DNA from 3 places in the Streptomyces sp. NPDC048392 genome. Region 3 is predicted to be linked to each of the others. Evidence: riboswitches for the same ligand, from Rfam matches in the RefSeq annotation. Region 3 holds a riboswitch; each other region holds the start of a gene.
What was found. Region 3 has a riboswitch for cyclic di-AMP ahead of ACGFYH_RS04630 (transglycosylase SLT domain-containing protein). Riboswitches for the same ligand answer to the same signal wherever they lie in the genome.

Region 1 (7,910 bases), on a different contig from region 3:
CAGGGACACGAACTCCGCCAGCGGTGCGCCGCCCGCGAGATTCGGCGTCGGCATGGTCTCAGGGAGCTGGGGCAGGTCCACGACGCTCACCCGCAGCAGCCGTCCGGCGGACGTCACCACGCCCACCTCGCCGCGTGCCGTGGCGGGCACCGCCGAGACGATCAGGTCGTGCTTGACCCGCTTGGCGCCCGCCTCCGTGACGAGCGGCTCGTCGTTCGCCGTACGGGCCAGCAGGCCCGTCGAGGACAGCAGCACCCGGCACGGGGCGTCCGCCACCTGGAGCGGAACGGCGGCGACCGGGGTGCCGCCCGACTCCAGCAGCGTCGTACGGCGGTCGGTGCCGAACTTCTTGGCGACCGCGGCCAGTTCGGTGGAGACCAGCTTGCGCAGTTCCGCGTCCGAGTCGAGGATCCGGGTCAGCTCCTCGATCTCCGCGTTCAGCCGGTCCTTCTCGGACTCCAGCTCGATGCGGTCGAACTTGGTGAGCCGGCGCAGCGGCGTGTCGAGGATGTACTGCGTCTGGACGTCGCTCAGCGAGAAGCGCTCCATCAGGCGCTGCTTGGCCTGCGCCGAATTCTCGCTGGAGCGGATGAGGCGGATGACCTCGTCGATGTCGACCAGGGCGGTGAGCAGGCCCTCCACCAGGTGCAGCCGGTTCCGCTTCTTGCTCCGGCGGAACTCGCTGCGGCGTCGTACGACGTTGAAGCGGTGGTCGAGATAGACCTCCAGCAGCTCCTTGAGACCCAGGGTCAGGGGCTGGCCGTCCACCAGGGCGACGTTGTTGATGCCGAAGGACTCCTCCATGGCCGTCAGCTTGTAGAGCTGCTCCAGGACCGCCTCCGGTACGAAGCCGTTCTTGATCTCGATGACCAGGCGCAGTCCGTGCTCGCGGTCGGTGAGGTCCTTGACGTCCGCGATGCCCTGGAGCTTCTTCGAGCCGACCAGGTCCTTGATCTTCGAGATGACCTTCTCGGGGCCGACCGCGAAGGGAAGCTCGGTGACGACGAGGCCCTTGCGGCGGGCCGTCACCGTCTCCACGGACACCGTCGCGCGGATCTTGAACGTGCCGCGGCCCGTCTCGTACGCGTCCCGGATGCCGGGCAGGCCGACGATCCGGCCTCCGGTGGGCAGGTCGGGGCCCGGGATGTGCTTCATCAGCGCGTCGAGGTCGGCGTTCGGGTACCGGATGAGGTGCCGGGCGGCCGCGATCACCTCGCGCAGGTTGTGCGGCGGCATGTTCGTGGCCATGCCGACCGCGATGCCTGAGGCGCCGTTGACCAGCAGGTTCGGGAAAGCGGCGGGCAGGGCGACCGGCTCCTGCTCCTGGCCGTCGTAGTTGGGCCCGAAGTCGACGGTGTCCTCGTCGATGGACTCCGTCATCAGGCCGGCCGCCTCGGCCATCCGGCACTCGGTGTACCGCATGGCGGCCGGCGGGTCGTCGTTGCCCAGCGAGCCGAAGTTGCCGTGGCCGTCCACCAGGGGCACGCGCATGGAGAACGGCTGGGCCATGCGCACCAGCGCGTCGTAGATCGACGCGTCGCCGTGCGGGTGCAGCTTGCCCATGACCTCGCCGACGACGCGGGCGCACTTCACGTAGCTGCGCTCGGGCCGCAGGCCCATCTCGTTCATCTGGTAGACGATGCGGCGGTGCACCGGCTTGAGGCCGTCGCGGGCATCCGGCAGTGCACGGGAGTAGATGACCGAGTACGCGTACTCGAGGAAGGAGCCCTGCATCTCGTCGACGACGTCGATGTCGAGGATCTTCTCCTCGTACGAGTCGTCGGGCGGCGGGGTCTTCGTACTACGGCGGGCCATCGCTGCCGGCTCCTTGCTGAAGCGTGAACGGTGATCTGACGCCGTCCATTGTGGACCGCGGCACTGACAGCCACCGACCAGGACCCGTCACGGGCCGCCCGGCCCGGCGCTGTCCGCAGGGTACGCCCTCGGGCCCGGCCGCCCGCCAACCGCGTTCTCGCTCTCGGCGTACGAGCTCCGGGAACCCCACCGGTGGCCCGCACGCTTGCATACAGTGGCAGGATCGGCGGAATTCCGCAGTTCCACCCAATGATTCAGCAAGTGATTCCACCAAGTGATTCCACCAAGGATTTCGCGATCGAAGGGACGTACATGCCCATGGGTCACACGGCCACAGCCCAGGCAGACTCCGGCGGCCTGACAGCGACCGAGCACCGCCTGGCCAACGGCCTGCGCGTGGTGCTCTCCGAGGACCACCTGACCCCGGTCGCGGCGGTGTGCCTCTGGTACGACGTCGGCTCCCGCCACGAGGTCAAGGGACGTACCGGCCTGGCTCACCTTTTCGAGCACCTCATGTTCCAGGGCTCCGCCCAGGTCAAGGGCAACGGCCACTTCGAACTGGTGCAGGGAGCCGGCGGCTCGCTCAACGGCACCACCAGTTTCGAGCGGACCAACTACTTCGAGACCATGCCCGCCCACCAGCTGGAGCTCGCCCTCTGGCTGGAGGCCGACCGCATGGGCTCCCTGCTGGCCGCCCTTGACGAGGAGTCCATGGAGAACCAGCGGGACGTCGTCAAGAACGAACGCCGCCAGCGCTACGACAACGTCCCCTACGGCACGGCGTTCGAGAAGCTGACCGCCCTCGCGTACCCGGAGGGCCACCCCTACCACCACACGCCGATCGGCTCGATGGCGGACCTGGACGCGGCGACCCTGGAGGACGCGCGCGCGTTCTTCCGCACCTACTACGCACCGAACAACGCGGTGCTGTCGGTCGTCGGCGACGTCGACCCCGAGCAGACGCTCGCCTGGATCGAGAAGTACTTCGGCTCCATCGCCTCGCACGACGGCAAGCAGCCGCCGCGGGACGGGTCGCTGCCCGACGTGATGGGCGAGCAGCTGCGCGAGATCGTCGAGGAGGAGGTCCCGGCCCGCGCCCTGATGGCCGCCTACCGCTTGCCGGAGGACGGCACGCGCGCGTGCGACGCGGCCGACCTGGCCCTCACCGTCCTGGGCGGCGGCGAGTCGTCCCGCCTGTACAACCGGCTCGTACGCCGCGACCGCACGGCCGTCGCCGCCGGATTCGGCCTGCTGCGGCTCGCCGGGGCGCCCTCCCTGGGCTGGCTGGACGTGAAGACGTCCGGTGACGTCGAGGTGCCGGTGATCGAGACCGCCATCGACGAGGAGCTGGCCCGGTTCGCCGAGGAGGGTCCCACGGCCGAGGAGATGGAGCGCGCCCAGGCTCAGCTCGAGCGCGAGTGGCTGGACCGCCTGGGTACGGTCGCGGGCCGCGCCGACGAACTGTGCCGGTACGCCGTCCTGTTCGGCGACCCGCAGCTCGCCCTCACCGCCGTACAGCGGGTGCTCGAGGTGACCGCGGACGAGGTCCGGGAGGTCGCCAAGGCCCGCCTGCGGCCCGACAACCGCGCCGTGCTCGTCTACGAACCCACCGCCCCCGGCGACACGCACGACGCCGACACGCACGACTCCACCGACGAGAACGAGGAGGCGGCCAAGTGACCGAGCTCGCCACCATGGAATTCCACGCACAGCCGCAGGCCGGCGAGCCCAGGCCGTGGGCGTTCCCGGCCCCCGAACGCGGCAGCCTCGACAACGGCCTCACCGTGCTGCGCTGCCACCGCCCCGGTCAGCAGGTCGTCGCCGTCGAGGTGCTCCTCGACGCGCCCCTGGACGCCGAGCCGGCCGGTCTCGACGGCGTCGCCACGATCATGGCGCGCGCATTCTCCGAGGGCACCGACAAGCACTCCGCCGAGGAGTTCGCCGCCGAGCTGGAGCGCTGCGGCGCCACCCTTGACGCGCACGCCGACCACCCCGGCGTCCGGCTGAGCCTGGAGGTGCCCGCCTCGCGCCTCGCCAAGGCCCTTGGTCTGGCCGCCGACGCGCTGAGGGCACCCGCCTTCGCGGACAGCGAGGTCGAACGGCTGGTGCGCAACCGGCTCGACGAGATCCCGCACGAGCTGGCCAACCCCTCCCGCCGTGCGGCCAAGGAGCTCTCCAAGGAGCTGTTCCCGGCCGCCTCGCGCATGTCGCGCCCCCGTCAGGGCACCGAGGAGACGGTCGCGGCCATCGACTCGGCGGCCGTGCGCGCTTTCTACGAGAGGCACGTCCGCCCCGCCACGGCCACCGCCGTGGTCGTCGGCGACCTCACCGGGGTCGACCTCGACACGCTGCTCGGCGACACCCTGGGCGCGTGGACCGGCTCGGCCGCCGAGCCGCGCTCCGTGCCCCCGGTGACCGCCGACGACCGGGGCAGGGTCGTCATCGTCGACCGCCCCGGCGCCGTCCAGACGCAGCTGCTGATCGGCCGCACCGGCTCCGACCGGCACGACCGCGTGTGGCCCGCGCAGGTGCTCGGCACCTACTGCCTCGGCGGCACCCTCACCTCCCGACTGGACCGCGTCCTGCGCGAGGAGAAGGGCTACACCTACGGCGTGCGGGCGTTCGGGCAGGTGCTGCGTTCCGCGCCGGACGGTTCGGGCGCCGCGATGCTCGCCATCAGCGGCTCCGTCGACACACCCCACACCGGTCCCGCCCTCGACGACCTGTGGACGGTGCTGCGCAAGCTGGCCGCGGAGGGGCTCACCGACGCCGAGCGTGACGTGGCCGTGCAGAACCTGGTGGGCGTGGCGCCGTTGAAGTACGAGACGGCGGCGGCCGTGGCGAGCACCCTGGCCGACCAGGTCGAACAGCACCTCGCCGACGACTTCCAGGCGACGCTCTACCGTCGACTCGCCTCCACGGGCACCGTGGAGGCCACGGCGGCGGTCGTGAACGCCTTCCCGGTGGACCGTCTCGTGACGGTCCTCGTCGGTGACGCGACGCAGATCAAGGCGCCGGTGGAGGCCCTCGGCATCGGTGAAGTCACCGTGGTGGCGGCCGAGTAGCGGCACACGCGGACGGCGGCCCCGGTGACCGGAGTGTCATCAGGGCCGCCGTTTGTCCGAATTGGGGGAGTGGCTGCCCTTCTGCCCTGTGGTGTGCGCTACAAAAACCCTGTTGCGTTTGAGGATTGAAGACAGCCGCGTTTAGCGTCGTCCAGGCTGTTCGTCAGGCAGTGCGCCGCACCCGCGGCACCGGACAGTCATCGCCGAGTCCCCGTACGGCGCGAGCCAGGGGAGCCGGGGACCCATCGCAGTCCCTGGGGTGAATCGGACGCCCGCGCGCACCGTGAGGGGGTCCGTAGGAGACCTTCCTGCTCCGAACCCGTCAGCTAACCCGGTAGGCGAGAGGGAAGGAAAGGACCAGCCTCTACATGGCGTTCACGCGCGCCACCGGGAAGCACCGCCGTACCGGCCGGGTGCACCGCACCACCGCCCGCGCGGCGGGAGTCGCGGCCCTCGCGACCACCGGCGTCGTCGGCACCCTCGCCGCTCCGGCGCTCGCCGCCGAGGCCGAGGTGGAGCAGAGCGGACTCACCCCGGTCGTCACCATCGGCGACTCCATAGCCGACGAGATCGACGCCCAGGCCGTCGCACAGAAGCAGGCGGCCGTGGACGCCGCCGCCCGTCAGGCGGCCCAGGAGGCGGCCCGCGAGCGGGCGGCCGAGGCGGCCAAGGAGGCACGCGAGTCGAAGGAGCGCGCCGCGCGGGAGGCGGAGCGCAAGCGCCTCAACACCTTCGTCGCGCCGATCACCGCCTCCTACGTGTCCACCGCGTACCGGGCCGGCAGCTCCCTGTGGTCCTCCGGCAGCCACACCGGCATCGACTTCCACGCCGCCGGCGGCACCACCGTGCACGCGGTCGGCGTCGGCACCGTCGTCGAGGCCGGCTGGGGCGGGGCGTACGGCAACCAGGTCGTGATCAAGATGCACGACGGCACGTACACGCAGTACGGGCACCTGTCGTCCATCGGCGTCTCCGTCGGTCAGTCGGTCGGGCCGGGCCTGCGGATCGGTCTCTCCGGCGCCACCGGCAACGTCACCGGGCCGCACCTCCACTTCGAGGCCCGAACGAGCCCCGAGTACGGCTCGGACATGGACCCCGTCGCCTACCTCCGCGCCCACGGCGTGAACGTCTGACGACGGACAAAACGGCGGGGGAGGTACGGAACGGCCGTCACGGCACCCGAAAGCCCCGACTGGGCGAGCCGGGGCTTTCGCATTCCGTTCCTCCCCGGCGGACGCCCGCAGGCCAAAAGATATCCACGAAATCCGTCCCGCCGTCGGAATACCCGCCTGATTGGCCTAGAGTCGCTGAGTACGCGTCAGTCGTCGACGTTCCACGGGGATTAAGACGGAGGTCGGTCATGCGAATTCCGGCGCATTCGGTGTGCACGGCGATCAGGGACGACATCGTCGCCGGGGTGCACGGACGCGGGGGCCGGCTCACCGAGGAGCTCCTCGCCCGCCGTTACGGCGTCTCCCGCGTCCCCGTCCGCGAGGCCCTGCGCACGCTGGAGGCCGAGGGCTTCGTGGTGACCAGGCGGCACGCGGGCGCGTGCGTGGCGGAGCCCACCGAGCGGGAGGCCGCCGACCTGCTGGAGACCCGCACCCTCCTGGAGCCGCTCGGCGCCTCCCGGGCGGCCCGGCGCCGCACCGATGCCCACCTCAAGGTACTGCGCGGCCTGGTAAGGCTGGGCAGGGAGCGCTCCCGGCACGGGCACGGCGAGGACCTGCGCGCGCTGGAGGGCTGGTTCCACGAGACCCTCGTGCAGGCCGCCGGCAGTCCCTCCCTGACGGCGATACTGACCCAGCTGCGCCGGAAGATCACCTGGATGTACGTCGTGGACGCGCCGGCCGGTGCGGTGGACCACTGGGTGGAGCGCGGCGCGGTCGTCGACGCGGTGGCGCGGGGTGACGGGGACCGCGCGCGGGCGCTCATGGCGCTGCACGTCGAACGGTCGACGGCGGCGCACCGGCTGCGCTTCACCTCCGGCGGCGGCCGCCCGGACGGTGTGAGGAACGCGCAACGTTCCGTAAACATCCCGAGCCTGCGGCATTAACGCGAGCGCCGTATACAAAAGAGGGCCAATTCCCGGGGTTGTTTTCTGCTGCCCGGAAAAGGGGCGGGGAAAAGGCCCGCCCGGTGGTCCGGGCGGGCCTTTTCGTGTGCCGTCACATCAGACGGTCTCGGGAAGCTCCTCGAGCCCCTCGGCGACCAGCTTCGCCAGCCGGTCCAGGGCCGCCTCCGCGCCCTCGGCGTCGGAGGCGAGGACGATCTCCTCGCCGCCCTGGGCGCCGAGGCCGAGGACGGCCAGCATGGAGGCCGCGTTGACGGGGGACCCGTCGGCCTTGGCGATCGTCACCGGGACGCCTGTGGCCGTGGCGGCTCGGACGAAGATGGAGGCGGGGCGGGCGTGGAGACCCTCCGCCCAGCCGACGTTGACGCGGCGCTCAGCCATGTGATGCTGCCCTTCAGGTGTTCGGAGGGGTTAGGTTGTCTAGACCAGTGTTGTCTAGACCAGTTTCCCACATCGTGAAGCAGGCCGGGACGACCGCGTGCCGTCCCGGACGGTCCTCGGACCGCGGCCTCGGTCCGAGCTTCCGTCCTCCACAGACTGCCCCGCGCCGTTGTCGTACGCGAGCCGTACTCTGGGGCCCATGCAGACCCCGTCGGACCGGCACGAGTATCCCGCTCACTGGGAAGCCGACGTGGTGCTGCGCGACGGCGGCACCGCGCGCGTCCGCCCCATCACCGTCGACGACGCCGAGCGCCTGGTCAGCTTCTACGAGCAGGTTTCCGACGAGTCGAAGTACTACCGCTTCTTCGCGCCGTACCCTCGCCTGTCCGCCAAGGACGTCCACCGCTTCACGCACCACGACTTTGTGGACCGGGTGGGACTCGCGGCCACCGTCGGCGGCGAGTTCATCGCCACCGTACGCTACGACCGGATCGGCGCCGGCGGAACGCCCGCCCCGGCTCCGGCCGACGAGGCCGAGGTCGCCTTCCTCGTCCAGGACGTCCACCAGGGGCGCG
Region 2 (7,910 bases), on a different contig from region 3:
GTGGTCGTCGCCGACGACGAACTCGGTGGAGCCGCCGCCGATGTCGACGACGAGGTACGGCCTGTCCAGGTCGTCGCGGCCGGCCAGCTCCCTGGTGGCTCCGGTGAAGGAGAACTCGGCCTCCCGGCGGCCCGAGATGACCTCCGGCTCCACGCCCAGGATGTCCAGCACGCCGCGCACGAAGTCGTCCCGGTTCTCCGCGTCCCGGGAGGCGGAGGTGGCCACGAAGCGCAGCCGCTCGGCGCCGTGTCCCTTGATGACCTCGGCGTACTCGCGGCAGGCGGCGAAGGTCCGCTCCAGCGCCTCGGGCGCCAGCCGCCCGGTGCGGTCGACGCCCTGGCCGAGCCGCACGATGGTCATGCGGCGGTCCAGATCGGTCAGTCCGCCCGTCGCCGGGTCCGCGTCGGCCACCAGCAGCCGGATGGAGTTCGTGCCGCAGTCGATGGCGGCGACCCGGGTCACTTGCCGCCCTCCTCGTCCGTGGCGTCCGTGCGGGACACGCACGGCCCCTTGCGCCACCACTCGGGCAGCATCGCGATCGCCTCGTCGCCCAGCGGGTTGACGCCCGGACCGGCCGCCAGCGAGTGGGCGACCAGCACATGCAGGCACTTCACGCGGTCCGGCATGCCGCCCGCGCTCGGGAAGCCGCTCAGCTCCCCGATCTCGTCGCGGCGCCGGATGTAGTCCTCGTGCGCGGCGCGGTAGGAGGCGGCCAGGACGGGGTCGGTGCCCAGCCGCTCGGTCATCTCCTTCATCACGCCGTTCGCCTCCAGCGTGCCGATCGCCGAGGCCGCCTTCGGACACGTCAGGTAGTACAGCGTCGGGAAGGGCGTGCCGTCGGGCAGGCGCGGCGCCGTCTCCACGACGTCGGGCTGCCCGCACGGGCAGCGGTGCGCGATGGCGCGCAGGCCGCGCGGGGGCCGCCCGAGCTGCTGCTTGAAGGCCGCCACGTCCGCGTCGGTCGGCTCGGTGCGCGGGGTGGTCGGCGGGGGAGTCTGCATGACTGTCTTCTACTGGTCTTCCTGTTGAGTCACTGCCGGCGCGGTCGCTTTCACGGCCGGCGGGCGGCGGCGTCGGCCTTGTCGACCGCGTCCCACACGTTCCGGTACCAGGGGCGGTCGGCCGCGCCGGCCTCGGCGCGGGCCTGCTCGGCCGCGTCCGGGTCGACGACGACGAACCCCGTCTCCCCCGGCATCACATAGTGCAGCCGCAGCCGGACCTGCTGCTCGGCGTAGGCGTCGTCCTGCCAGCGTGCCTTGAGGTCGCGCAGGTCCTCGACCCGCTGCCGGGTCTCCCGCTGCTCCCGCTGGAGATCGGCGATCTCGGCGCGCTGGGCGACGTACTGCCGTGTCGGATAGGCGAGGGCCACGACGAGCGAGCAGAACACCATCGCGAGCAGCGCGGCCCGGCCGGTCAGCCGGGAGCGCCGGGCCTGGCGCCTGGTCTGCGAGCGGTAGACCCGGGCCGCGGTCTGCTCCCCGATGATCCGGATCCTGGTCGCGGTGGAGAAACGGTCCCGGTCCTTCACCGCCATGTCCCGCCTCCGCATTCGTGCGTCGTCCTACGTGCGTACGTCCCCGCACACGGTACGGGACCGCGTACGGGGACGTACGTACGACGCTGCCTACGAGAGCGGCGCTCAGCCCTTGAAGCGGGGGAACGCGCTGCGGCCCGCGTACACCGCGGCGTCGTCGAGGATCTCCTCGATGCGCAGCAGCTGGTTGTACTTGGCGACGCGCTCGGAGCGGGCGGGGGCGCCGGTCTTGATCTGGCCGCAGTTGGTGGCGACGGCGAGGTCGGCGATGGTGACGTCCTCGGTCTCGCCGGAGCGGTGGGACATCATGCACTTGAAGCCGTTGCGCTGGGCCAGCTCCACGGCGTCCAGGGTCTCGGTGAGCGAACCGATCTGGTTGACCTTGACCAGCAGGGCGTTGGCGGCGCCCTCCTCGATGCCACGGGCCAGACGCTCCGGGTTGGTGACGAACAGGTCGTCGCCGACGATCTGGACCTTGTCGCCGAGCCTTTCGGTGAGGACCTTCCAGCCGTCCCAGTCGTCCTCGAACAGCGGGTCCTCGATGGAGACCAGCGGGTACGCCTCGACCAGCTCGGCGTAGTACTCGGTCATCTCGACGGCGGTGCGCTCCTTGCCCTCGAAGGTGTAGGAGCCGTCCTTGTGGAACTCGGAGGCGGCGACGTCGAGCGCGAGGGCGATCTGCTCGCCGGGCGTGTAGCCGGCCTCCTTGACCGCCTCGAGGATGAGGTCGAGGGCCTCGCGGTTGGAGCCGAGGTTCGGGGCGAAGCCGCCCTCGTCGCCGAGACCGGTGGCCAGGCCCTTGTTCTTCAGGACCTTCTTGAGCGTGTGGTAGACCTCGGCGCCCCAGCGCAGGGCCTCGGAGAAGGACTCCGCGCCGATCGGGGCGATCATGAACTCCTGGATGTCCACGTTGGAGTCGGCGTGCGAGCCGCCGTTCAGGATGTTCATCATCGGCACCGGCAGCAGGTGCGCGTTGGGACCGCCCAGGTAGCGGAAGAGCGGCAGGTCGCTGGCCTCGGAGGCGGCATGGGCGACGGCGAGGGAGACGCCGAGGATGGCGTTGGCGCCGAGCGAGCCCTTGTTGTCGGTGGCGTCCAGGTCGAACATGGCCTGGTCGATCAGGCGCTGCTCGGTGGCGTCGTAGCCGACGAGCTCCGGGCCGATCTGCTCGATGACGGCCAGCACGGCCTTCTCGACGCCCTTGCCGAGGTAACGGCTGGGGTCGCCGTCACGGAGTTCGATGGCCTCGAAGGCACCGGTGGAGGCGCCGGACGGAACGGCGGCACGACCCGTGCTGCCGTCGTCGAGGCCGACCTCGACCTCGACCGTGGGGTTGCCTCGGGAGTCCAGGATTTCCCGGGCTACGACGACGTCGATGGACGGCACGAGCATCTCCTTCTTCAATGTGACGCTTCGGTGTGACGCGCGGGTCCCGCAGGACCGCGGCGGCTCTGCGGGACCGAGCCTAACCGGCTCCGGGCGATCGGCCAGCCGATCGACCACCCGCTGGACAGAACCGAGAGTAAATTGTTTCCGAACGGAACAAAGACGTTTCCGGAAACCGGTACGGAACCGGAGGACGGAAACGCGACACGGGCCGGGCGCAAAAATCCCGCCCCGGTGCGTACGGGGGAACACGCACCGGGGCGGGAGTGGCGGGGGGCCGCCGCTTACTTGAGGTGCAGCTGCTGGCCCGGGTAGATCAGGTCGGCGTCGTCGACGATGTCGTCGTTCAGCTTGAACAGCTTCGCCCAGCCGCCCTTGACGTCGTGCTCCTCGGCGATCGAGCTGAGGGTGTCTCCCTTGACGACCTTGTACTCGCCGTCACCCTTCTCGACCTTCTTGCCGGTCGGGGTGGTGACGGTCTTCTTCTTCCCGGTCTTCTGCTCCGCGGCCGGACGCTCGGCGGAGCGGGAGGCCTTCTGCTCGGTGGAGCGCTCGGCGGTGGAGCCGCTGCTCTGGCTCTGCGAGCTCTCCGAGCTGCCGGAACCGCTGCTCTGGCTCTCGGAGCCGCCACCGGTGTACGCGGCGCCCGACAGGCCGGTGCCGCAGACCGGCCAGGCACCCTTGCCCTGGCCCGCGAGAACCTTCTCGGCGATCTGGATCTGCTGCGCCTTGCTCGCCTGGTTGGCGGTGGAGGCGAACTGCGTACCGCCGTAGGCGGCCCAGGTGGAGGCGGAGAACTGCAGACCGCCGTAGTAACCGTTGCCGGTGTTGATGGACCAGTTGCCGCCGGACTCGCACTGGGCGACGGCGTCCCACTCGGACGCGGTGGCGGCGGAGGCGTTGCCGGCCGCCATCAGCGGGGCGGCGACGGCGGCACCGGTGACGCCGGCGACGGCGATGACACGGGTGGCCTTGGACGGGCGACGGTGCTTGCCCTTGCCGGAAAACAGCATGGTTGATCCCCTCACCGACGCCTGCGAGGTGAGCTGTCGGGTTCGGGCCGGTTGAGTTGCCCGGCCGGGTTCCTCACGGAACTCGGCTCCACCCCTAGCCGCTCCGGCTCAACTGCCCGGTGCGGCGCTTACCTTGGGTCCCCCGCTCCTGCCTTCGGCGCTTGACGCGACGACTGTTCCCGTACGGCCGCTGGCAGGATTCGGCGTTGCGGCTGTCGGGGCCCGCGATGGCGAGCGTCTCGACCGTAGACACGCGCTCCGCGGATTTTCAAAGACGATCACGGCTTCTGAGACCTATCTCTCACGAGATCCAAAAGGGACATACGATCTCTAACCGTGACGCGAACTCCCCCTACTTTTCGCCCGATTCGCCCGCAACCGTGAGCGTCTGACCGGGCAGGATGCGGTCCGGGTCGGCACCGACGACCTTCTCGTTGCCGACGTAGAGCGCACGCCATCCGCCGTCGACACCGAAGGAGTCGGCGATGGCCCAGAGACTGTCGCCGGCGCGCACGATGTACGAGCCGTCCCCGGTCTCCCCCGACTCCGCGTCGCGCGAGGCGTGCCGCCCCGACGTGCTGTCCGTGAGCCCCCTCTTCACCGTGCCCTCGCCCGCGCCGTCGCCGCGGTGCCGGCCCGAGCCGGACGAGGCCTCGGCGCCCTGCGGTCCGGCGCCGGCGGCGGAGCCGGATTCCGCGGACGTGTCCGGCTCGACGGATTGGCCCGTGTCACCGGACGTGACATCGGAGGCGGTGTCAGATGACGCCGAAGAAGAGGGCGAAGGCGAGGAAGAGGACACTTCGGAGTTCGGGTCCGACGTCCCGGTGGAGGCGGACGAGTCCGACGAGCGGGACGAGCCGGTCGACTCGGACGACTGGGACGACTCGGGCGTTTCGGTGGCCGAGGGCGTTCCGGACGGCTTGACGGCGTCCGTCTTCCCCGAGGTGCCCGAGCCCTCCGACGCACCGTCACCGGCCGCGTCCGAGCCGCTGTCCGCGACCCCCGGGCCGTTGCCCAGGCCCGCGAGCAGACCGCAGGTCGGCCAGGCGGCTATGCCCTGGTCCGCCTGTATCTTCTCGGCGATCCCTATCTGCTGCGAGCGGCTGGCCTGGTCGGCACTGGGGGCGTACTGGAGGCCGCCGTACCGCTCCCACGCCTCCTGGGACAGCTGCAGGCCGCCGTAGTACCCGTTGCCGCTGTTCTGGCTCCAGGCGCCGCCGGTCTCGCATTCGGCGACCTGATCCCAGTTCGCGGAGCCGGCCGCGTGGGCGCCGGTGGCGCCGAGCAGCGGGATCGCGATGGCGGAGCCGGTCACTCCGGCGGCGACGACCAGGGCGGGAGCCTGGCGGGGGCGGCGGTGACGACCGTTCCCGGAGAGCATGCGACGACCTTTCACGAGACGACGGGGGCAGCGCGGCCGATGACGCTCGGCACCACGCTGATCCGTGAACGTATAGGCAGATCATCGCTTGTCACAAGTTCATGCCGCGCAGATCACGTGAAGATCACAGAGTTGAGCGTGTGTCACTTTCGCGTCGGCGACGCAACGTTGTCGGCGGACGACGCGAACGGTGTGAAGGAGACGGGCAGGGTGCGCAGGCCTCGCATGATGAGCCCGCCGCGCCACCGCAGTTCGGCCGGGTCCGCGGCGAGGCGGAGGTCCGGCAGGCGGGTGAGGAGCGTGGCCAGCGCCGTCCGGCCCTCCAGCCGGGCGAGCGGGGCGCCGAGGCAGTAGTGGATGCCGTGCCCGTATCCGAGGTGCTGGCTGTCGCGGCGGGCGAGGTCGAGGGTGTCCGGGTCCGTGAACCGCTCCGGGTCCCGGTCGGCCGCGGCGAGGACGACGAGGACGGGATCGCCGGCCGCGACGTCCTGCCCGCCGAGGGTCAGCGGCCGGGTGGCGAAACGCCAGGTGGCCAGCTCCACCGGTCCGTCGTAGCGCAGGAGTTCCTCGACACCGCTCGCCAGCAGGCCGCGCTCGCCCGCGGCCAGGGACGTCTGCAGCCGCTCCCGCTGGACGGGGTGGGTGAGCAGGGCGTAGGTGCCGTTGCCGATGAGGTTGACCGTGGTCTCGAAGCCCGCGAAGAGCAGGATGAAGGCCATCGCGGCGGCCTCGTTCTCGGTGAGGTGCTCGCCGTGGTCGGAGGCGCGGATCAGGCCGGAGATGAGGTCCTCGCCGGGTCCGGGCTCGGGCGGCAGCGCGGCGCGCTTGCGGTGGATGAGGTCGGCGAGGTAGCCGCGCATCTTCTTCACCGACCGCGCGACCCCGCCCCGCGGACCGCCCCCGTGACGGATCATCATGCCCGCCCAGTCCCGGAAGTCGTCCTGGTCCTCGCGGGGGACACCGAGCAGGTCGCAGATGGCGTAGATGGGCAGCGGGAAGGCGAACTCGTGGATGAGGTCGGCGGAGCCGGTGCCCGCGAACCGGCCGATGAGGTCGTCGGCCAGCTCCTGCACCCTGGGTGCGAACTCGGCCACCCGGCGGGGCGTGAACGCCTTGCTGACCAGTCGGCGCAGCCTGGTGTGGTCGGGCGGGTCGATGTTCAGCAGATGGGTCATCAGCTCGGCCTTCCGCTCCCCCGGAATGCCGGTCTTGCCCTTGGCGTGCGCGGGCTCGTCGTGGTGCGCCGGGTTCTTGGACAGCCGGGGGTCGGCGAGGGCCTGCTTCGCGTCGGCGTACCGGGTGACCAGCCAGGCCTCCACGCCGCTGGGCAGCCGGGTGCGGTGCACGGGGGCGTGCTCACGCAGCCAGGCGTAGGCCGGGTAGGGGTCGCTCGCGAACTCCCGGGTGAACAGCTCGGGAACGGGGCCGGGGACGGGCGGGCCCCCGGTCATCCCTCGACCGCCCTGATCGCGTCCCGGTACGCCCGGGCCGCCGCTCTCAGGGCGGCCTCGGGGTCGGTGCCCTCCGCCTCGGCGCGGGCGGCGAGAGCGAGCAGTTCGTAGCCGATGCCCTCGCCGGAGGGCATCGGCACCCGGAGGCCCGCGGTGCGGACCCGGGAGGCGAGCTTGGCGGCGAGGGCGAGACCGGGCTGGCCGAGGGGGACGCCCTCGGTGACCGAGGTGCGCTGCTTCTCGTCGGCCTTGGTGCGCAGCCAGTGCGCGCGGACCTCTTCGGGGGTGTCGGCCGTCGCGTCGCCGAAGACGTGGGGGTGGCGGTGGATCAGCTTGGCGACGATGGTGCCGGCCACGTCGTCGACCGAGAACGGGGCGTCGGCGTCCTCCTCCGCGATGCGGGCGTGGAAGACGACCTGGAGGAGCACGTCGCCCAGCTCCTCCCGCAGTTCGTCACGGTCGCCGTCCTCGATCGCCTCGACGAGTTCGTACGCCTCCTCGATGGCGTACTTGGCCAGGCCCTCGTGGGTGCGCCGGGACGACCACGGGCATTCGAGGCGGATGCGGTCCATGACCTGGACGAGGTCGAGGAGGCGGGCGCCCGGCAGGTCGTAGGAGGCGGGGAGCAGCTCGAGGTCGGGCATGTGGACGCGGCCGGAACCGGCGAGGCGGGCCAGTCCGTCGGTGAGCGCGGGCTCGCCCTCGCCGGTCGCGACGACGACCGCCGTGCGGCCGCCTGCGCAGGCGGCCAGCAGTTCCTCGGCGGCCGGGGCCGCCTCGTCGACCCGTATGCCCGCCTCGCGCAGGTACGGCAGCTGCGGGTGGGCTCCGTCGGCGCACAGGACGCGGTCGGCGGTGCGCAGGGCCTGCCAGGCGGGCCAGGACAGCAGGCCGGGGGCGACCCGGTGGCTGGTGGTCAGCAGGACGATGCGGCCCGGGTCGGGGGCGGTCGCGTCGGCGGTGGTGGCGTTCACTCTCCGAACCTAACGCACGCCGCCGACGGCCCCCCGAGTTGTCCACAGGGGGCCGGGCGGGCCCGTACGCAGGAGCGTCATGCCGGCTGGGGGGTCCCCGCCGTGATCTCCCGCACCCACGGCGTGCGGGTGTCGACCCGGCTGCTCTTCTGGACGTCCCAGGCGCCGTAG
Region 3 (7,910 bases):
TCCGCGCGCTCCGTGTCCGGGCGCTCCGGCTCCGCGGCGGGCGGTCCGGCCATCGGCTCCCTCGTTTCGTCCTCTTCGCCGAACGGCGGGTACTGCGCACTTCCCACTGCTTACCGCGTACCGCTTCCCACTGCTCGCCGCCTACCGCGCGGCGTCGGCCGCCTTCACCAGCGCGTCCTTGGTGACCGCGCCGGCGTAGACCTTGCCGTCGTCCGTGATCAGGGCGTTGACCAGGCGGGTCTTGAAGACCGTGCCCGAGCCGAAGTCGCCCTTGACCTGGTCGCCGAAGGAGCCGAGGAAGCCGCCGAGGTCGCCGCCCGCGGTGGCCATGGGCAGGCCGCCCCGGGCGCCGGTGTCGAAGGTGGCGATCGCGTTCCAGCCCTCGCCGACGACCTTCAGGCCGTCCGTCGCCTTCAGACCGTCCATCTCCTCGGCGAGGTCGCCCTCGGCCTTGCGCCCGTGCTCCGTGGCCTGGTCGGTCCCGTCGCCCTCGGTGACCTTCGCGCCCTTGGGCGGGGTGAAGTCGAACGTCGACGCGTCCGGCTTCGCGAAGCTGACCTTGGTGAAGCCCGCGTCCACGACGGCGGCGCCGCCGCTCGCCGGGGTCAGCGTGAACTTCAGCGGCGTGCCGGTCTCGGCGTCCACGGCCACGGTGATCGCGCCGACCGTGGAACCGTCCTGCCTGGGCTCGACGACCAGCCGGTACGCGTCCCGGCCGGCCACCTGTGCGGTGCCGCCCACGGTCACGGACGTGGTGTCGTCGATCGCCTCGAGTGCCTGGTCGGCGAAGTCCTTCGGAGTGGCCGGCACGTCCTTCTCCGGCCGTTCGGCGCCGGCGGAGGCGGAGGAGTGGTAGACCTCGTTGGACTTGCTGTCGTAGCCCCAGACGTCCTTGCCGTTGTGGATCAGGCTGTACTCGGCGGCGTTCTCCAGCAGGGACAGCTTCTGCCGGTCGGGGCCGTCGGCCGCGACGCGCAGCGTGTGGCTGCCGGACACCAGCTCGGTGAGCTTGGCCGACGGGTCCGCGGCGGAGCCCTCGCCGTCCCCACCGAAGCCCGGACCGCCGGACATTCCGGACATCAGGCCGCTCTCCAGCCCGCCGAGGTCCGGGAGGCCCAGGTCCGTGCTGATCCGCACCGTGCCGGACATCTGCTGGACGTCCGACTCGGCGATCTTCTCGATGAGCTGCTCCGCCGTGATCTTCGGCAGGTCGGGGTCCCCGGAGTCGGCCAGCGCGGGGACGAGCCCGATCGTCGCGGCCGCCACTCCCATCACCGCGACCGGGACGACGTACCGCGCGGCCCTGCGGCGTCCGGCCCGCAGCTCCTCGCCCTCCCCGGCGCCCGTGTTGTCGTCGTTGTCGATCGGTGTCATGTGTGCCCTACCTCCGTCGTCGGCGGCGGCTGTCTCGCGACCTCGCACTCGTTACCCGTGAGCCGCCATTCTCACCCGAATCGGTGAGGACTGGTGTTTTTCCGTGGTGTCCATCTGACCAAATCACCGGAGCGGAAGCGTCAGACCGGGGGCTCAACTCCGCCTACTCCTGCGGGATGACACGGAGGGTCGACGCCTCCCCCGGCCCGTAGGGGCTGCCGTACGCCACTCGGCGGCGGACGGCCGCCACCCGTGACGCGCACCACCGGCAGCACGCCACCGGCGGGGCACCGGCGGTACGGCACGTCAACGGGACGGCACGCACGCCACAGTCGGGCGGGCCGACGGCACGGTCCGGCAGGCCGACGTCCGCGTGCTCAGCCGGCCCGGTGCACCACCGCGTCGCACAGCTCCACCAGCGCGGCCTTCGCGTCGCACTCCCGCAGCGGGGCCAGCGCCGCGCGGGCCTCTCTGGCATACCGGACGGTGTCGCGCCGGGCCTGCTCCAGTGCGGGATGGGCGCGCAGCAGGCGCAGCGCCTCGGCGTGCCGCGTGTCGTCGCCGAGGTCGGAGTCGAGCAGCTCGCACAGCGCGATGTCCTCCGCGAGCCCCAGCCGGGCCGCCCGCTCGCGCAGCCGCAGTACGGGCAGGGTGGGGATGCCCTCGCGCAGGTCCGTCCCGGGAGTCTTGCCGGACTCGTCGGAGTCGGAGGCGATGTCCAGGACGTCGTCCGCGAGCTGGAAGGCGACCCCGAGCCGCTCGCCGTACTGGGTCAGCACGTCCACCACCGTCTCGTCGGCGCCGGACATCATCGCGCCGAACCGGCAGGAGACCGCCACCAGCGAGCCCGTCTTGCCGCCCAGCACGTCCAGGTAGTGGTCGACCGGGTCCCGGCCGTCCTGCGGGCCTGCCGTCTCGAGGATCTGTCCGGTGACCAGCCGCTCGAACGCGAGAGCCTGGACCCGGACCGCCTCGGGGCCGAGGTCGGCGAGGATCTGCGAGGCGCGGGCGAACAGGAAGTCGCCGGTGAGGACCGCGACCGAGTTGTCCCAGCGGGTGTTCGCGCTGGGCACCCCACGCCGCACGGCGGCCTCGTCCATCACGTCGTCGTGGTACAGCGTGGCGAGGTGGGTCAGCTCCACGACGACGGCCGAGGGCACGATCCCGGGCGCGTAGCGGTCGCCGAACTGGGCGGAGAGCATCACCAGCAGCGGACGAAAGCGTTTCCCGCCGGCTCGCACCAGGTGCTGGGCGGCCTCCGTGATGAACGGCACCTCGCTTTTGGTTGCCTCAAGCAACCCTTCCTCGACAGCAGCCAATCCGGCCTGGACATCGGCTTCCAGAGCCTGGTCCCGCACGCTCAGCCCGAACGGCCCGACGACGGTCACGAGGGGTCTCCTGTCTGCTGGTGTCTATTGCCGGTTACCTGGTTTGTCGATAGGTCGCTGCCACCACTCAAGTCAGCGTATCCGGTCACGTTTCGATCACCGCTAGCGCCCACCGTTACAGGCCGGTCGGTATCAGATCATGAACGGTATGTTTTTGATCAGGTGATATGAGCAGATTTTGATTGATATCACCAAGGGGTGACCCGGACCCCGGGGTGCGGGCGGGCGGGAAGCCGCCACCGAAGATCCCATTACTCCCCCCAACGGCCCGCACGCCGGGAACGTCACCCGCCCGGCACCCGCGCACACCCGGCAGGCGCGCCGCGCGACTCCTCCCCGACCACCGCCCCACCCGCTTCCCGGCCTCTCTTTCCCACCCCACTCCTCACGCCGCTTCCCCCTCTTCTCCGCCCGACACCCGAAGCCGACCTCACCCATGGCCGGTTGGCGCGGAGTTGGACCTAATGCCCGTTTTGCCGTGCTTATTGAAGCCAGTGAGTTGGCTCACTCCGGGTCAGCCACGGGCAACCCTGCCGGAACCTGTGCCCTCCCTTTGCCCCGCAAGCGAGTTGGGACTTGGCAACAGCAAAGGATCAAGAGCTTCAAACGCCTCAGACCAAGGTCAACAGGCACGTTGGGTGATTCCTGCACTTGTTCCGGACATGTGCTCTCGCATACGTTCCCGGCCTGTCGGGCGGACGCCGAATCCTGCCACCGCCCGGACGCACAGTCATCCACCCAACAAACTCGCAGGCAGGAGCGGGGGACCCAGGTTAGTCGCCGCACCGGTCACCACCGGAGCGGCTCGGGGTGAAGCCGTACCCGTCAGGGCACGGCCGGGCACCTCCCCGCCCGAACCCGACAGCTCACCTCGCAGGCGTAAGGAGAGGGACACCGCATGTCTGCCAACGGTCAGAACCGTCACGCCCGCACCAGCCGCCTCGCCCGCAAGCTCGCCGTGGCCGGCACCGGTGCCGCGGTGCTCGCGCTGCCGCTCATCGGCGCCACCACCGCCTCCGCGGCCACCCCGGCCGCCGCCACGACCGCCACGACCGTCACCACGGCGGCGACGACGTACCCGGACAACCTCGACGGCTGGATCCGCGAGTCGCTCGACATCATGGCGCAGCACGGCATCCCCGGGAGCTACGACGGCATTTACCGCAACATCATGCGGGAGTCCTCGGGCAACCCGTTCGCCATCAACAACTGGGACATCAACGCCATCAACGGCACCCCGTCCAAGGGGCTGCTCCAGGTGATCGACCCGACCTTCCAGGCGTACCACGTGCCCGGCACCTCCTGGGACCCGTACGACCCGGTCGCCAACATCACCGCCGCCTGCAACTACGCGGCCGACCGCTACGGCTCGATGGACAACGTCTTCAGCGCGTACTGAGTCCTCGGCGCGTACTGAGCCGACGGCCGCGGCGGCCGCACCGGAAGGACCGCCGCAGCGGCCGCACTAAGAGGTACCGAAGATCCGATCGAGGACGACGGCCACGCCGTCGTCCTCGTTCGCGAGGGTGACCTCGTCGGCCACCGCCTTGAGTTCGGGGTGGGCGCCGGCCATCGCGACGCCGTGGGCCGCCCAGTGGAACATGGGGATGTCGTTGGGCATGTCGCCGAAGGCGATCGTCCCCTCCCGCTCCAGGCCGAGCCGCTCGGCGGCCAGCGCCAGGCCGGTCGCCTTCGTGATGCCGCACGGCTGGAGCTCCACCGTGCCGGGCCCCGACATGGTGACCGTCGCGAGGGAACCGACCACCGCGCGCGCCGTCGCCGCCAACTCGTCGTCACCCAGTTCGGGATGGCGCAGCAGCACCTTGCTGATCGGGGTGCTCCACAGCTCGTCGCGCCGCTCGACGCGCACCGCGGGCAGTGTCGGGTGGGGCATCAGGTAGCCCGGCTCGATGAGCGTCAGCCCGTCGACGCCGTCCTGGTCGACCGCGGCGTGCACCTGGCCCACCTCGGCCTCGATCTTGCCGAGCGCGGTCTCGGCCAGCTCCCGGTCCAGAGTGACCGACCACAGCATCCGGTGCGCGCCGGCGTCGTACACCTGCGCGCCCTGCCCGCACACCGCGAGCCCCGTGCAGCCGAGACGGTCGAGCAGATTCCGCGCCCGGGGTGCGGGCCGGCCCGTCACCACCAGATGCCGCGCACCGGCCCCGGTCACCCGCGCCAGCGCGGCCAGCGACCGGTCGGAGACGGTGTCGTCGCCGCGGAGCAGCGTGCCGTCCAGGTCGGTGGCGACGAGTGAATATGCGGTGCGGTCCATGATCAGAGAATACGGACACCGCACCCGTCCAACTCACCCGCGACCGCTTCCGAACGAGGAGGTAGCGAGTGCGTTCGGACCCGCACGAGGATGCACGGAGACGCCCGATCATGTCCGAAACCTGACACATCATCGGCTAAAGCCGGTTAAAGGCCTGTGCACCGGTTGGCAACAACATGGACCGCTACCTACCCCTCCGGGCGGCCCGGGGGTACCTTCCTGTTGTTCAGGGGGACTTGATCGGGGGGTCGGGTTGAACAGCGGACGCGTACGTGTGCTCCGGCCACAGGAGCTGGGCGAGGGGGAGCGGGAGCACTGGCGCGAGCTGCGTGCCGAATCGACGGCACCGCGCAACCCCTTCATGGAACCGGAGTTCACCGACGTCGTGGGCCGGGTACGGCCGCGGGCGCGGGTGGCGGTGGTGTACGACGGCGGTGAGGCGGCCGGTTTCCTGCCGCACGAACGGGGTCCGCTGGGCCAGGGCCGGGCCATCGGGCTGGGGGTGTCGGACTGCCAGGGCGCGGTACTGCGCCAGGGCCTCGCCCCGGACCTGCGCGAACTGCTGCGGGCCTGCTCCCTGTCGAGCTTCGCCTTCGACAACCTGGAGGCGGAGCAGGAGTTGTTCGTGCCGGCCGCCGCCGACGAGCACACCACCTACGTCATCGACGTCGAGAAGGGCTACGAGGCGTACGAGAACGTCCTGCGCGCCCAGTCCCCGAAGTTCCTGAAGTCCACCCTCGCCAAGGAGCGCAGGCTCGGCCGTCAGGCCGGGAACGTCCGCTTCGTGTTCGACGAGCGGGACCCGGCGGCGCTGCGCACGCTCATGGAGTGGAAGTCGGCCCAGTACCGCAGGACGGGCCGCCGGGACCGGTTCGCACAGGAGTGGATCGCCCGGCTCGTGGCTCGGCTCGCCGGGACCCGGGCGCCGGAGTGCACCGGCACGCTGTCCGTGCTCCACGCGGGCGGCCGGCCGGTCGCCGCGCACTTCGGACTGCGTTCGGCGACGGTGCTGGCCTGCTGGTTCCCGGCGTACGACCCGGAGTTCGCGAGGTACTCGCCGGGGCTCGTGCTGCATCTGCGCATGGCCGAGGCCGCGGCCGCCGAGGGCATCGGCCTGCTCGACCTGGGGCGGGGACCTGCGGAGTACAAGGACGCGCTGAAGACCGGTGAACTGCCCGTGTACGAGGGGGCGGCGACGCGTGCGGGGACGGGCGCCGCGCTGCACTGGCTCGGCCGGGAACCGGCCCGGCGCGCGCACGGCTTCGTACGCGACCGGCCCCGGCTGGCGTCGCTGGCGGCACGGACGCTGAAGGGCGCGGCCCGGCTGCGCCGGTCCTGACGGAGGGCAACCACGAGGGGGTGGGCGCATGGCCGGTACCGGACGTGCGCGGCGAAGGGCTCGGTGGGAGACACGGCGGGAGGTGGCGGGGTTCCTCGGCATCGGGCCGGTGCAGGTCGCCGAGCTGGACCTCGACGGTGACGACGCGGGTGAGGCCGAGGAGGCGGTGCTCAGACCGGGCCCGGGGAGTCCTCCGGTCACGTCCGGTGCGGTGTTCTTGCTGGTCAGACGGGCGGGCCGGCCCGTCGGCACCCTGGTCGGGCAGGTACCCGGGGGAGCGCACCCGACGCGGGTGCTGGCCGGGCTCGCCCGCGAGCTGCAGGGCGGGGAACCGCCCGGGCCGCAGGGCCAGGAGCCTCAGGACCGGGAACCGCCCAGGCCGCAGGACGGGGAGCCGCAGGACCGGGAGCCGCAGGGCGGGGAGCCGCTGGGGCCGTCGGTCTCGCGGTCCGCCGCGCGGGCCGTCGCGCGGGCCGTCGCGCCACCGGCCTCGCGGTCCGCCGCGCCGTCGGCCGCTCCGCCGTCCACCAGTGTCGTGGTCGCCACCCGGGAGCGTGCTGACCGGCTCGCCCGCGCCCTGGACTCGCTGCTCGCGCAGGACCACCCGGACTTCGACGTCGTCGTCGTCGACAACGCGCCCCTGACCGGCGAGACCCGGGAACTGGTCGAGCGGAAGTACGGCGAACGGGTCCGGTACGTGTGCGAACCGGTGCCCGGCCTCGCCGTCGCGCACAACCGGGGTCTGGCGCTGGTGCGGGGGCAGGTGGTCGCCTTCACCGACGACGACGTGGTGGCCGACCCACGCTGGCTCAGCGAACTGACCGCGCCCTTCGCCGCCGACCCGCGTTTGGGGTGTGCCACGGGGCTGATCCTGCCTGCGCGGCTGCGTACCCCCGCCCAGGTGCTGCTGGAGAGCCACGGCGGCTTCGCCAAGGGCTTCACCCCGCGGACGTACGACCCGGAGCGGCCGCCCGCCGACGAGCCGCTGTTCCCCTTCACCGCCGGCCGGTTCGGCTCCGGCGCCAACATGGCCTTCCGGACGGCGGTGCTGCGGGCGGTCGGCGGCTTCGACCCGGCGACCGGCGCGGGCACGCACGCGCGGGGCGGCGACGACCTCTACGGCTTCGTCCGCGTCCTCGCCCAGGGGTGGCGGCTGCACTACACGCCCTCGGCACTGGTCTGGCACCACCACCGGGAGACCTGGCGGGACCTGGAGGCCCAGGCCTTCGGCTACGGCGCGGGCCTCACCGCGTATCTCACCGCGCTCCTGGTGAACCGGCCCGCACTGCTGCCGGCCCTCCTCGTCCGACTACCGGGCGGGCTGGTGTACGCGCGGGGCCTCACCGCCGTACGGGAGGCAGGGGGCGACGGCTCGCCCGGCGCCCACGACGACCGGACCCACCCCTGGCCGAGGCGCCTGTCCCGGTTGCAGCGCCGGGGCATGCTGTACGGGCCCGCCGGCTACCTGCGCGCCCGCCGCGCCCTGCGCACGGTCCGGCCGGGGGCGCGATGAACTGGGCGGGGGTCCCGGACG

Region 1: another riboswitch for cyclic di-AMP. It lies ahead of ACGFYH_RS22580 (M23 family metallopeptidase); the one in region 3 lies ahead of ACGFYH_RS04630 (transglycosylase SLT domain-containing protein).
Region 2: another riboswitch for cyclic di-AMP. It lies ahead of rpfA (resuscitation-promoting factor protein RpfA); the one in region 3 lies ahead of ACGFYH_RS04630 (transglycosylase SLT domain-containing protein).

What each region holds. Positions count from the first base shown of each region.
Region 1 is NZ_JBICYB010000017.1:59,891-67,800, reverse strand. It holds gene ACGFYH_RS22595 (DNA topoisomerase (ATP-hydrolyzing) subunit A) at 1-1,815, opposite strand, end outside; gene ACGFYH_RS22590 (M16 family metallopeptidase) at 2,128-3,495, shown strand; gene ACGFYH_RS22585 (M16 family metallopeptidase) at 3,492-4,880, shown strand; cyclic di-AMP (ydaO/yuaA leader) riboswitch at 5,072-5,236, shown strand; gene ACGFYH_RS22580 (M23 family metallopeptidase) at 5,249-6,013, shown strand; gene ACGFYH_RS22575 (GntR family transcriptional regulator) at 6,241-6,936, shown strand; gene ACGFYH_RS22570 (HPr family phosphocarrier protein) at 7,054-7,335, opposite strand; gene ACGFYH_RS22565 (GNAT family N-acetyltransferase) at 7,535-7,910, shown strand, end outside.
Region 2 is NZ_JBICYB010000035.1:42,928-50,837, reverse strand. It holds gene ACGFYH_RS31210 (exopolyphosphatase) at 1-462, opposite strand, end outside; gene ACGFYH_RS31205 (DUF501 domain-containing protein) at 459-1,001, opposite strand; gene divIC (cell division protein DivIC) at 1,052-1,534, opposite strand; gene eno (phosphopyruvate hydratase) at 1,640-2,920, opposite strand; gene rpfA (resuscitation-promoting factor protein RpfA) at 3,205-3,933, opposite strand; cyclic di-AMP (ydaO/yuaA leader) riboswitch at 3,937-4,103, opposite strand; gene ACGFYH_RS31185 (transglycosylase family protein) at 4,286-5,314, opposite strand; gene ACGFYH_RS31180 (cytochrome P450) at 5,458-6,765, opposite strand; gene ACGFYH_RS31175 (nucleoside triphosphate pyrophosphohydrolase) at 6,762-7,739, opposite strand; gene ACGFYH_RS31170 (SurA N-terminal domain-containing protein) at 7,817-7,910, opposite strand, start outside.
Region 3 is NZ_JBICYB010000002.1:170,504-178,413, reverse strand. It holds gene ACGFYH_RS04645 (ABC transporter ATP-binding protein) at 1-53, opposite strand, end outside; gene ACGFYH_RS04640 (outer membrane lipoprotein carrier protein LolA) at 142-1,374, opposite strand; gene ACGFYH_RS04635 (polyprenyl synthetase family protein) at 1,752-2,762, opposite strand; cyclic di-AMP (ydaO/yuaA leader) riboswitch at 3,488-3,656, shown strand; gene ACGFYH_RS04630 (transglycosylase SLT domain-containing protein) at 3,661-4,161, shown strand; gene ACGFYH_RS04625 (HAD family hydrolase) at 4,228-5,037, opposite strand; gene ACGFYH_RS04620 (GNAT family N-acetyltransferase) at 5,312-6,376, shown strand; gene ACGFYH_RS04615 (glycosyltransferase) at 6,405-7,889, shown strand.